DNA from 4 places in the Serratia marcescens subsp. marcescens ATCC 13880 genome. Region 4 is predicted to be linked to each of the others. Evidence: predicted binding sites of a transcription regulator. Region 4 holds the regulator's gene; each other region holds the start of a gene.
The links. Region 4 encodes Fur, which represses iron uptake genes when iron is present. Its sites were predicted from a motif close to ATAATAATGAGAACNACTATCAA; they were not measured.
Positions count from the first base shown of each region.

Region 1: the regulator Fur is predicted to act here: its motif matches at 1,692-1,714, upstream of fes (enterochelin esterase).
Region 2: the regulator Fur is predicted to act here: its motif matches at 1,083-1,105, upstream of fes (enterochelin esterase).
Region 3: the regulator Fur is predicted to act here: its motif matches at 1,387-1,409, upstream of J0F90_RS17430 (Nramp family divalent metal transporter).

Region 1 is NZ_CP071238.1:2,570,715-2,573,830, forward strand. It holds gene J0F90_RS12325 (non-ribosomal peptide synthetase) at 1-28, opposite strand, end outside; gene J0F90_RS12330 (MbtH family protein) at 80-304, opposite strand; gene fes (enterochelin esterase) at 335-1,642, opposite strand; gene J0F90_RS12340 (TonB-dependent siderophore receptor) at 1,844-3,116, shown strand, end outside.
Region 2 is NZ_CP071238.1:332,144-335,259, forward strand. It holds gene J0F90_RS01490 (TonB-dependent siderophore receptor) at 1-907, opposite strand, end outside; gene fes (enterochelin esterase) at 1,192-2,571, shown strand; gene J0F90_RS01500 (MbtH family protein) at 2,546-2,752, shown strand; gene J0F90_RS01505 (enterobactin synthase subunit F) at 2,785-3,116, shown strand, end outside.
Region 3 is NZ_CP071238.1:3,647,433-3,650,548, reverse strand. It holds gene J0F90_RS17435 (NupC/NupG family nucleoside CNT transporter) at 1-1,071, opposite strand, end outside; gene J0F90_RS17430 (Nramp family divalent metal transporter) at 1,449-2,684, shown strand; gene J0F90_RS17425 (DUF2502 domain-containing protein) at 2,726-3,116, opposite strand, start outside.
Region 4 is NZ_CP071238.1:1,247,424-1,250,539, forward strand. It holds gene J0F90_RS05825 (beta-N-acetylhexosaminidase) at 1-597, shown strand, start outside; gene fur (ferric iron uptake transcriptional regulator) at 849-1,295, opposite strand; gene fldA (flavodoxin FldA) at 1,625-2,164, opposite strand; gene ybfE (LexA regulated protein) at 2,420-2,707, opposite strand; gene ybfF (esterase) at 2,964-3,116, opposite strand, start outside.

The sequences.
Region 1 (3,116 bases), 1.3 Mb from region 4:
TATCCGGTAAAGAAAGCGTTTCTGACATGGTGTCTGTCCTTTCCCTCAAACGGAATGTATCGATGTGGTTGCCTGGCGCTTAACGCGCCGCATCCGCCGCTTTCAGCGCCGCCGGCCGCATGTCCTGCCAGTGCGTTTCGATGTAGTCGATGCATTCGCCGCGCGACGCCGGCCCCATCAGCACGCGCCACCCCTGCGGCGTATCGGCAAACTGCGGCCACAGTGAATACTGCTGCTGCGCGTTGACCAGCACGGAGAATCGGAGGCTTTCGTCATCGAACGGGTTTTGTTGTTCCTGAGTCATTTTCATTACCTGTCTGTCAAAATGTGTGGGTTATTCCATCACGGCAAGCAGTCGGCGCACGCCGTCCACCAGGCCGCCGCGCCAGCAAAGCGCATCGTGCCCGCCGGAAAACACGCGGTATTCGGCGCGGTGCCCGGCCGCCGTCAGCGCCTGATGCATCTGGCGATTGACGAATTCGATGTCCGCCTCCCGATCGCCGGCCTGTTGGATCACGGTGAGCTTGGGTGTCGCCGCGCTGCGCTGCCGTACCTGGCGTATCAGCCAGCCTTCCTCCAGTTCGTGGCGTTTTTCGAATTGGGTAACGAATTGCACCGTAGGCCACCAGAAGGAGCCGGACTGGCTCAGCACGTGGCCGAAGCGCTCTGGCCAGTGCAAACCGGCATATAACGCCGCCAGCCCGCCGTAGCTCTGGCCGGCGACGACGGTGCGCGCCCCTGCCTCGCTGAACGGTTCGCGCCGCTGCGCCTGCGGCAGCAGTTCGTCGATCACCGCCTGCCAAAACGCGGCGTTGCAAGGCAGCTCGTTTTCCCTGTGTTCGCCATCGATCGCATCGATCAGCAACCAGCACGCGGGCGGCAACCGCCCTTTCGCGGTTTCGTTCTCGATCACCGGCAACAGCGCGTGCCTTTCGATCCAGTTTTGGCCATCGAGCAGCAGCACCAGCGGGCGGTTCGCTTTCACCGCCGCCTCGCCGCTGGCATACAGCCAAACGCGCCGCTGGTTACCCAGCCGTGCGCTGTGCCACTGAAAAAGCTGTAGCCGCGCCTCATCCAGCGGCCGATCGGCGGCCTGCCAGGCGCTTTGATCGTCGGCATCCGGCCCTTGCGCCAGGGATACGGGCCGCGGGCGATGAGACGGCCCCAGAGAGAGGCGATTCAGCGGATCGGCGATCGCCAACGGGAACAGCGATACCCACCAGGCACGCTGCTGGCGGTCGCGTAACGTTTCGTCGTCGCTGAAGACGGGGGGGAGGTCTCGCTCGGTAATGGGGATCAGGCTGTAGCTGCCGCGCCAGCGGCGATCGATAACGGCCGAGCCGTACCAAACGTCGGTGCCGGGGAGCCTGGTCAGGCTGCTGGGGGACGTGCTGTGGTGATCGGTAATGCCGTTGATATCGGCGTAAACGCGGCATATCGGCGAGTGCCGTTCATCGCCGGCGGGGTCGCGCCATAACCAGGTCATTTTGACGTGCTGTTCATCGTGCGCTTCGACGATGGGCGTGCCGTGAGCGGCAACCTTCTGCCACCACGCGGATTGCCCTGCCGCCTCTTCACGCAGCCATTGCGCCGCCAATCCCTCAAGGTCGTTTCCTGGCCTCTTTTCCGGCAAAAACTCCATAGCGCCCCTTACATAACATGAGTGATTTTTACAAAACCTGACAATCGTATTGATACTCATTATCATTTTCAATACTATTTGTCGGATTTTTACCGTCGTGCAAACACGACGTCTCCACGTCGACGGGATAAGACCGCTTGTCGGCATTTCGGGGTTTATCAGGGTGGCATGACACACAAAAGCAGGTATGCAGGAGAGATAATGAAGATTAAAAACAAAGGGATAGAAAACGGAAATGCGGAGGCGATGTCCGCCAAGCGTCTGTTGCTGGGATCGGCGCTGGCGTTATTGCCCTTGGCGCCACACGCGTCTGCGGCAGCGGACGAAACGATTTTGGTGACCGCCGACGCGCAAAACAGCGTGACCGCGCCGGTCAAAGGGATCGTCGCCAAAGAGAGCGCCGCCGGCACCAAGACCGCCGCCCCTCTGCGCAAGACGCCGCAGTCCATCTCGGTGGTCACGCGCGAGCAGATGAATGACCAGGAGCCGGCGTCGGTCGCCGACGCGCTGAACTACACCAGCGGGGTGATCACCACCTACCGCGGCAACTCCAACCGTAATGACGAAGTGATCAGCCGCGGCTTCCGCTATGCGCCCAAGCTGCTCGACGGTCTGCACTTTGGCCTTTCGAGCCAAAACGGCGGCGCCGGGCAGATCGATCCCTGGCTGCTGGAGCGCGTGGAGATGGTGCACGGCCCGGCCGGCGTGCTGTACGGCCAGGTCAGCCCCGGCGGCGTGGTGGTGATGACCAGCAAGCGCCCTACCGCCCAGAGCATTCACGAAGTCAAATTCAGCACCGGCAACCGCCATCTGGCGGAAACGGCGTTCGATTTCGGCGGCAAGCTCAACGACGACAACACCCTGTTCTACCGCCTGAACGGTATCGCCCGAACCGAACACGAGTTTGTCAAAGACAGCAAGCAGCAACGGGTGGCCATCGCCCCGGCCTTCACCTGGCTGCCGAACGAAGACACCAGCTTTACGCTGCTGACCAGCTACCAGAACGATCCGAAAGCCGGGTCGCGCAACTTCCTGCCGCGCGCCGGCACGCTGTTCCCGACCAGCGCGGGCTATGTGCCCTATGACTTTAACATCAGCGAACCCAGCTTCAACAAGTCGCGGCGCGAGCAGGCGTCGATCGGCTACAGCTTCGAACATAACTTCAGCGATGCGCTGTCGTTTACCCAGAACCTGCGCTTCACCCACCGCGATGAAGACTATAAGTATCTGGTTTATAACGTAAACTCGAAGGTCAACGACCACACCGTCACCCGCATGGCGCAGCATGAAACGCAGATGACCAACGAGTTTGGCGTGGATAACCAGCTGAAGGGCCTGTTCGATACCGGCGAAGTGAAACACACCGTGCTGGGCGGGCTGGATTACCGCTACAGCCATAGCGATTATAAAATGTATCGCGATCGCGGCAACGATTACCCGATCGACTGGGCCAACCCGGTTCGCCCCAGCATCG
Region 2 (3,116 bases), 920 kb from region 4:
GGGTATCGCCGGCGTACAGGTTGCCCTGGCGGCCATAGGCGTACTCGAACTCCAATGACTGCAGATGGGCGAAATCCCAGTGCAGCAAGGCGTCGATGTTTTTATCGACCACCCCCTCGCGCCCGGCCGGGACGCTGTTGGCGTAGGCGCCGACGCGTTCGGATTTATGCGATTCGTTAATGTCCCAGGCGTCGGCCTGCGTTTTGCTGTAGCCGCCGAACAGGCGGAAGCTCAGGGAATCGCTCAGCGGGCCGGACAGGCTGAAGTCGGTGCGCTTGGTGGCGCCTTCCTGCTTGTGCTGCGGCACGTTGAAGTAACCGTTCAGCGAGCCGTGCAGCGCATCGCCGGCTTTCTTGGTGATGATGTTGACCACGCCGCCCGCGGCGCCGTTGCCGTAGCGCGCTGCGGCAGGGCCGCGCAGCACTTCGATGCGCTCGATCATTTCCGGCGGCACCCAGGCGGTATCGCCGCGCGAGTCGCGCTCGCCGCGCCAGCCCTGACGCACCGAGTTGCGGCTGGAGGCCGGTTTGCCGTCGATCAGAATCAGGGTGTTTTCCGGGCCCATGCCGCGGATATCGATCTGGCGATTGTTGCCGCGCTGGCCGCTGGTGGAGTTGCCGGTCAGGTTAACCCCGGGCATGGTGCGGATCAGTTCGCTGATGTCGCGCGCCGGCGGGCGTTTTTTGATCTCGTCGGCGGTGATGGTGGACACCCCCGGCGCCTGCAGGTTCTGCCGGGCGGCGGTCACGACGATGGTGTCTTCGCCGCGCGGCTTTTTCTCCGTGGCGCCGCTGTTCTCTTCCGTGGTGGTGGTGTCGGTCTGCTGCGCGGCGTTGGCGAACGCGGACGCGCCCAATCCCAAGCCGATAAGAGTGGCTAAAGAATAACGTGATAGCTTGCTTTTCATCTGAGTGTCCTACCTTGCTGCCATCCCTCGCCGAATGGGGGGAAGGGCGGTTGTAGTTTTTGTGTAGTCGGAAATAGAAAATCGGCTGCGGCAAGGGATGCCATTGATGTATCCCCGATCCCTGTCCGTTGCGCGCAATACCAGCACGATCTCCAAGCCTTACACACTATTGCAAATGCAAATTATTATCAATAGTATTTGGCGTACAGTGCGTTCGGGCGGTGGCCGGCGATAGGGAAAAGTCGACGTTCCCGGTGCCGCCAACTACAAAATGGGTAGGCGTTGTGAATACAGAACTACAGTCAGAAAGCAGCAGATTATTGGCCAGCAGCAATGCGGGCAGTCCAGGGTGGTGGTTGACGGTGGCACGACGCGGTACGCCATGGGTAGAACCGGCGGGTAACGGCCGGTGGCGCACCACCTTCTTCTGGCGCGATCCTCAGGGATGCGAATTGACCTCCGCCTACCGTCGCGTGTGGATCAACATTAACTGCCTGACCGACCATCATCAGCCGAATCCGCCGCAAAGCCTGCAGCGCTTGACCGGTACCGACGTGTGGTACTGGCAGACCGAGCTGAGCGGCGCCTGGCGCGGCAGCTACTGCTTTATCCCCTGCTTTGACGAGCGGCCGCCGGCGTTCAGCGGCGACGATGCGCACGCCAACATGCACAACCTGCGTCACTGGTGGCACCAGGTGTTCGCCAGCGCTACCCCCGATCTGCTCAACCCTTATCGCTCCTGGCAAAGCGCCAGCGGCCACAGCGTCTCCGGTCTGCACATGCCGGATGCGCCGCCGCAGCCGGTATGGCGCTCGTTCGACGAGTATGAGATCGCCAGCGGGCGCTGCACGCCGCCACTGCCGGCGCGTTTGCAGCGCCATACCTGGCAGAGCGAACGCCTGGGCAACAGCCGCGATGTCTGGATCTACACCACCGGCGACAGCAAGCCGGCCGAGCGCCCGCTCGCGATCCTGCTAGACGGCCAGTTCTGGGCGAAGCAGATGCCGGTTTGGGAGCCGCTGATGCAGCTGACCCGCGAGGGGGCGTTGCCGGAAGCGGTGTATGTGCTGATCGACATCATCGATCTGCCGCACCGGGCGCGAGAATTAACCTGCAAGGACGATTTCTGGCTGGCGGTGCAGGAAGAACTGATGCCGCAGCTGGCCGACTGGGCGCCGCACAGCGACAAGCCGGCCGATACGGTGGTGGCGGGGCAAAGCTTTGGCGGCCTGGCTTCTCTGTACGCCGGGCTGCGTTGGCCGCAGCGCTTCGGCGCGGTGATCACCCAGTCCGGCTCCTACTGGTGGCCGCGGCGCGACATGCTGCAGCTGCCGAGCATTCCCGATGACGCCTGCTGGCTGATGCAGCAGGTAGAACGGCACGGCCTGGGCAACCACGGCGCGCTGAAGGTCTTTATGGAAGCCGGTTCGCAGGAAAAGCTGGTGCATCGGGTCAGCGGCGAAATGGCGGCGCGCCTGAGCGACGCCGGCCATCGGGTGCACTACCGGGTGGTGGAAGGCGGGCACGACGCGCTGTGCTGGCGCAGCGGCCTGACCGATGGGCTGCAGGCGGTATGGGCCTCCGCTTTCGCCACCGCTTATCCGGTATCGGCGACGGCAACGGCACGAGGAACACATGGTGGAAAGCCTGAATCCGTTCGATGATCAACAGCAGCGCAGCCTGGTGCTGCGCAACGTACAACAACAATACAGTTTGTGGCCGGATTTCCGCGCCATTCCGTCCGAGTGGACGATCGTCTTTGGCCCGGCGGCGCGCTCCGCGTGCGACGAGTGGCTGGAACAGCATTGGCAAGATATTCTGCCGGTCGCAGCACGCGAGGCGTGACCGGCGCCAGGTAATTACGGGAGCAATAAGCAGTGTCACACACCCCTAACTCTCTCAGCGGCCCGGCGCTTGCGGGCGAATGGCCGCTGGTCGCGGCGCAACCCGGCATCTGGGTCGCCGATCAAATCTCCCCGCATCGCAATGCCTACGCGGTGGCCCACGCCATCGAACTCAACGGCCCCATTGCCGTAGAGCCTCTGCTGCAGGCCATCATCCAGGGCCTGGGCGAGGTGGACATGCTGCGCCTGCGTTTTGCGGAACGCGACGGCGTGCCGGTGCAATGGCTGGACGACGCGCTGGCGGTGTATGAGCCGGAACTTGTCGATCTGACGACGTCGTCGGATCCTGAAGCCGCCGCGCGCGC
Region 3 (3,116 bases), 2.4 Mb from region 4:
GATCGCACCGGCCACGATGCCGATGGAAGAGAAGTTGGCGAAGGACACCAGGAACACCGACAGGATCCCCAGGCTGCGCGGCGACAGCTCGGCAGAGACTTTCTGCAGTTCCATCATGGCCACGAATTCGTTGGAAACCAGTTTGGTCGCCATGATGCTGCCAACCTGCAGGGCTTCGTGTTTAGGGATGCCCATGATCCAGGCGAATGGATAGAAGAAGTAGCCGAGGATTTCCTGGAAGCTCAGGCCGAAAATGGCGCTGAACACACCGTTGAGCGCGGCGATCAGGGCGATGAAGCCAATCAGCATCGCGGCGACGATAATCGCTACTTTGAAGCCCGCCAGGATGTATTCACCCAGCATTTCAAAGAAGCTCTGGCCTTCGTGCAGGTTGCCGAGGTGCAGCTCTTCTTCTTTATTGGTGTCGTACGGGTTGACCAGCGACAGCACGATAAAGGTGCTGAACATGTTCAATACCAGCGCCGCCACCACGAACTTGGCGTCCAGCATGGTCATGTAGGCGCCGACGATGGACATGGAAACCGTAGACATCGCGGTCGCCGCCATGGTGTACATGCGCTTTTCCGACATCTTGCCCAGGATATCCTTGTAGGCGATGAAGTTTTCGGATTGCCCCAGGATCAGCGAGCTGACGGCGTTAAACGACTCCAGCTTGCCCATGCCGTTCACTTTCGACAGCACGGTGCCGATAATGCGGATGATGAACGGCAGCACCTTGATGTACTGCAGAATACCGATCAGCGCCGAAATGAAGACGATTGGGCACAGCACCTTCAGGAAGAAGAACGCCAGGCCTTTGTCGCCCATGCCGCCGAACACGAAATCAGTCCCTTGTCCCGCAAACCCGAGCAGTTTGTCAAACAGCGCGGCGAATCCTTTTACGAAGCCCAAACCCGCTTCCGAATGCAGGAAAAAGTAGGCCAGCAGTACTTCGATAACCAGTAGTTGAATAACATAGCGAATGCGGATGCTTTTACGATCGCGGCACACCAACAGGGCCAGGATCGCCACCACCACTATCGCCAACGCAAAGTGCGCAATATGGGACATGTTTGCTCCAAATTTGAGGCAGGCTGAATTTCGGCTGTCATTTTATGTAACGCTACGTTTAAAAACGAGACTTCTATTGCAAATATGGAAAATCATAGTGGGAGTTCTCCTAAAGTGTTGCGCAAAAGCATAAAAAATCAAGATGTTAAAGCAGCAATAGGAAATTCGTATTCTTGTGCTAACCTGTCTTTCAGGGGTATTGCAGCCAAAATCCCATCCCAAAAGCACGGAAATCGGCAAGCTTCGTGCTGAACCCTTCGATAAAACCGTTAATGTTGGCTATTACAGAGATAAGTTTTACCGCTCCAAATGCGCTTGATAATTATTATCATTTATATAGAGTGGAGATAAACGTAATTTCAGTAAGGGTTCAACATATGCTGAACAGTCGCGTGGTTGAAACCACCTCCGGTCGCTCCGCCAGAAAAATCAAACTCTCGCTCATGGGGCCCGCCTTCATCGCCGCTATCGGCTATATCGATCCCGGCAACTTCGCCACCAACATCCAGGCCGGCGCCTCATTCGGCTACAGCCTGCTGTGGGTGGTGGTTTGGGCCAATGTGATGGCGATGCTGATCCAGCTGTTGTCCGCCAAGCTGGGGATCGCCACCGGGAAAAATCTGGCCGAGCATATTCGCGATCGCTTTCCGCGGCCGGCGGTGTGGGCCTATTGGGTACAGGCGGAGATCATCGCCATGGCGACCGATCTGGCCGAGTTTATCGGCGCGGCGATCGGTTTCAAGCTGTTGCTCGGCGTCTCTTTGTTGCAGGGCGCAGTGCTGACCGGCATCGCCACCTTTTTAATTCTGATGCTGCAAAAGCGCGGGCAAAAGCCGCTGGAGCTGGTGATCGGCGGCCTGTTGTTGTTCGTCGCCGCCGCCTACATCGTCGAGCTGGCGTTTTCCCAGCCGCAGCTTGCGCCGCTGCTGAAAGGCATGGCGTTGCCCGATCTGCCTAACGGCGATGCGGTATTCCTGGCTGCCGGGGTATTGGGCGCCACCATCATGCCGCACGTGATCTATCTGCATTCGTCGCTCACCCAAATCGGCGGCGAGCACGACAAGGCGGAACGCTATGCCGCCACCAAAGTCGACGTCGCCGTGGCCATGACCATCGCCGGTTTCGTCAATCTGGCGATGATGGCCACCGCCGCCGCCGCGTTTCATTTCAGCGGCCACAGCGGCATCGCCGATCTCGACGTGGCTTACCTGACGCTGCAACCGCTGCTCGGGCACGCCGCCGCCACCGTGTTCGGCCTGAGCCTGGTGGCGGCCGGCCTCTCTTCTACCGTGGTCGGCACGTTGGCGGGGCAGGTGGTGATGCAGGGGTTCGTGCGTTTCCATATTCCGCTGTGGCTGCGGCGCGCGGTGACCATGCTGCCGTCGTTTATCGTCATCATGTTGGGGATGGATGCGACGCGCATTCTGGTGCTGAGCCAGGTGCTGCTCAGCTTCGGCATTGCGCTGGCGTTGGTGCCGCTGCTGGCTTTCACCGGCAATCGGGCGCTGATGGGGGAAATGGTCAACGGCCCGCTGGTGCAAAACCTGGGCAAGCTGATCGTGCTGGTGGTGGTGGGATTGAACGGCTACCTGCTGATCGGCAGCGTGCTGTAAGCAAAAACAGTGCGGGCCGGCGTTGCGCCGGCCCGTCGTCGTTAATCGCGGTCGTCATCGCCGTGGCGGCGCCAGCGATCGCGGTCATGATCGTGGTGGTGCTTTTTCTCTTTCTTCCAGTGGTGCTTATCGTAGTGTTTGTCGTATTTACGATAGCGTCCTTCATGGTAGTAATAGTGTTTACGCCAGTAGTCGCCATCGCGCCAGCGATAGCCGTCCCAGTAGTAACCGCGACGGCTGCGGTCGCCGAGATAACGCCCCTGATGGCCTTGCCACCAGTCGCGATCCCGCCAATCGTAACCATCCCAATAGCGGCCGCGGTTATCCTGATCGCCGATGCGCAATGAAACGCCCGGCATCAGATCGATGCTGATCCCTTCGGCATGCGCCTGCTGTGCGGCGGGCAGTACCGTCGCCGCCAAAATGGCGGCC
Region 4 (3,116 bases):
CGCTTCAGCGACGAACGCAAGGTGTTCAGCTTCGCGCCGGACAACATGCCGCAGAACGCGGAAACCTCGGTCGACCGCGACGGCAACCACTTCAACGCCAAAAGCGACAAGCCGTGGCCGGGTGCCTACGGTCTGTCCGCTCAGCTGTGGAGCGAAACCCAGCGCACCGATCCGCAGATGGAATACATGACCTTCCCGCGCGCGCTGTCGGTGGCGGAACGCGCCTGGCACCGCGCCGGTTGGGAGCAGGACTATCGCGCCGGCCGCGAATACAAAGGCGGGGAAACCCACTTTGTCGATACCCAGGCGCTGGAGAAAGACTGGCTGCGCTTCGCCAATATCCTGGGCCAACGTGAACTGGCCAAGCTGGACAAAGGCGGCGTCGCTTATCGTCTGCCGGTGCCGGGCGCCCGCGTGGCGGGCGGCAAGCTGGAAGCGAATATCGCGCTGCCGGGATTGGGCATCGAGTATTCCACCGACGGCGGCAAGCAGTGGCAGCGCTATGACGCCAAGGCCAAGCCGGCGGTCTCCGGTGACGTGCAGGTGCGTTCGGTCAGCCCGGACGGTAAACGCTACAGCCGCGCCGAGAAGGTCTAGGTCTGGCTCCGGGGCCCGTGGTTCTGGCGGCGGGCCGCATCATAATGAAGGGGGAATGCGTTCGCCCCCGCGCGTGCCGGCGTGGGGCGGATGTTGAAGTGAGAGCAGTACGTGGAGTCGCAGTGCCGCTGCAATTGTAGTATTTCATGACATGATCTTCCCCCGGCTTGTCCGGGGATTTTTTTGCCCGTTGTACGGCGGGCATAAAAAAACCGCCCCAATGTGAGGCGGTTTTTCATAGCCGGTCAGGCTTATTTCTTGTCGTGCAGCGATTCGTCTTCGCGGCAGTCACCGGTTTCACAGTGGCCGTACAGGTACAGACTGTGGTTGGTGAGCTTGATGCCGTGCTGCTTGGCGATATCACGCTGGCGCACTTCGATGGATTCATCACTGAATTCGATCACTTTGCCGCAGTCCAGGCAAATCAGGTGATCGTGGTGATGCTGTTGGGTCAGCTCGAACACGGACTTGCCGCCTTCGAAATTGTGACGTGTCACAATGCCCGCATCGTCAAACTGGTTCAGTACGCGATAAACCGTCGCCAGGCCGATCTCTTCGCCCATATCAATCAGTTTTTTGTACAAATCTTCCGCACTGACGTGATGGCATTCCGGATTTTGCAGTACTTCCAGGATTTTGAGTCGCGGAAGCGTGACTTTTAAGCCGGCCTTCTTCAATGCGATGTTGTTGTCGGTCATGCGAATTCAGTCCTGTTACTATGCTAATCAAGTTGAGGCGTACTCGCCTGTGGCATCGGTCGGCACAAAGAGTTAATGCGTCTCATTATAGAACCGGTTGTACTAAATGGAAACCGCCGGTTGTTAACAAAGATATAATTGCACTATTGCATGTTTTGCATGCAACGCCTTGATGGATGGGATAAACCGATATCTCAGTCTACCGTGACGGGGTGGGAAGTTACAAATCTGTAGCTTCTATCGCAGCAATCCCTGTTGCCGATGACGGCCCTGTCGGCACACTATGCACTTTACAGGGCCTTTGTTCAACCTTTCGCCAGTACCGGCGTTTAGCCGACGATATCGGCCAGGCTCAGCTCTTCGACGATCTGTTTGACCCAGGCGTCCACGCGCTCATTGGTCAGCTCCGGCTGACGGTCTTCGTCGATCGCCAGACCGATGAAGTGGTTGTCGTCCGCCAGGCCTTTGGAAGCTTCGAAGTGGTAGCCTTTGGTCGGCCAGTGGCCCACGATGGCCGCGCCGCGCGGTTCGATGATGTCGCGGATGGTGCCCATCGCGTCACAGAAATATTCCGCGTAGTCTTCCTGGTCGCCGCAGCCGAACAGCGCCACCAGTTTACCGTTGAAATCGACTTCTTCCAGCGTCGGGAAGAAATCATCCCAGTCACACTGCGCTTCACCGTAGTACCAGGTCGGGATACCCAGCAGCAGGATATCGAACCCTTCCAGGTCTTCTTTGCTGCTTTTGGCGATGTCATGCACTTCTGAGACATCGTCGCCAAACTGTTTCTGAAGAATTTTCTGGATCATTTTGGCAATGTTTTCGGTATTGCCAGTGTCGCTGCCAAAGAAAATGCCTACAGTAGCCATATCGCGTATAACCTTTAAATTCAATTAATTGCATTACTCGGCGCCGGCACTGCCGCCGATTAAAATGATGCCATGACAAGAGCCTTTCGCCACGGTGGCGGGCGCCGACAGGCGCAGTCTCTTACCGGTAAATGCGTATCATGCCAGAAAGTGGCGCCGGGGTTTTATCGCATTTATGCGATGCCGAAGGATGAAGAAAAGCGTGGTCGATCCGGCGTTGTCCTTAACGCCGCGCCGCGCGTGCGGCCGAAGAGATCAATGTTCCGGCTGTTCTTCCGCCAGTTGCGCCAACAGCATCTGCTCGATGAGTTCGCTGCGGCTGATGTTGCGCTGTTCCGCCAGTTTGTTCAGGGCGTCCACCGCATCCGCGTTGATTTTCAGCTCTACGCGCCGCAATCCGCGCACTTTATCGCGCCGTAACTGATTGCGCTTATTGATTCTAAGCTGTTCATCGCGGGAAAGCGGGTTGGTTTTCGGGCGCCCCGGACGGCGTTCATCTGCGAACAGATCCAGCGTCGTGCGATCCGTTTGTTCTTTTGCCATAGGTAGCGGTACTGCAAGGGAGTTTGCATCAAAAAGCGCTCGCACGCTTCCGGAGGCATCGATTAACACACTTCGGGCCAATAAACCCTAACCCAAATTTACCCCCGAACCGGCGTTCGCGAACGCGCTGGCGCGGCGGCAAAATTATAGCGCGCCATATTACCCCAGCAGATGGAGCGGCGACAATGCCTAACTGCGGGCTAAACGCGCTAAGCCGTTATCTTTAGCGCGTTTTTTCGCCAGATTAACGTATTTTTCAGGCTTCGCCGAGGAAACGGTGGATGGCGCGCAGCACCGCTTCCGGTTTTTCGGCGTGCACCCAATGGCCGGTGCCGGCGACGACGTGCGCGCGGGCCTGCGGGAACTGGCGGGCGATATCTGCACGGTAGCTGTCCTGCACGTACGGCGA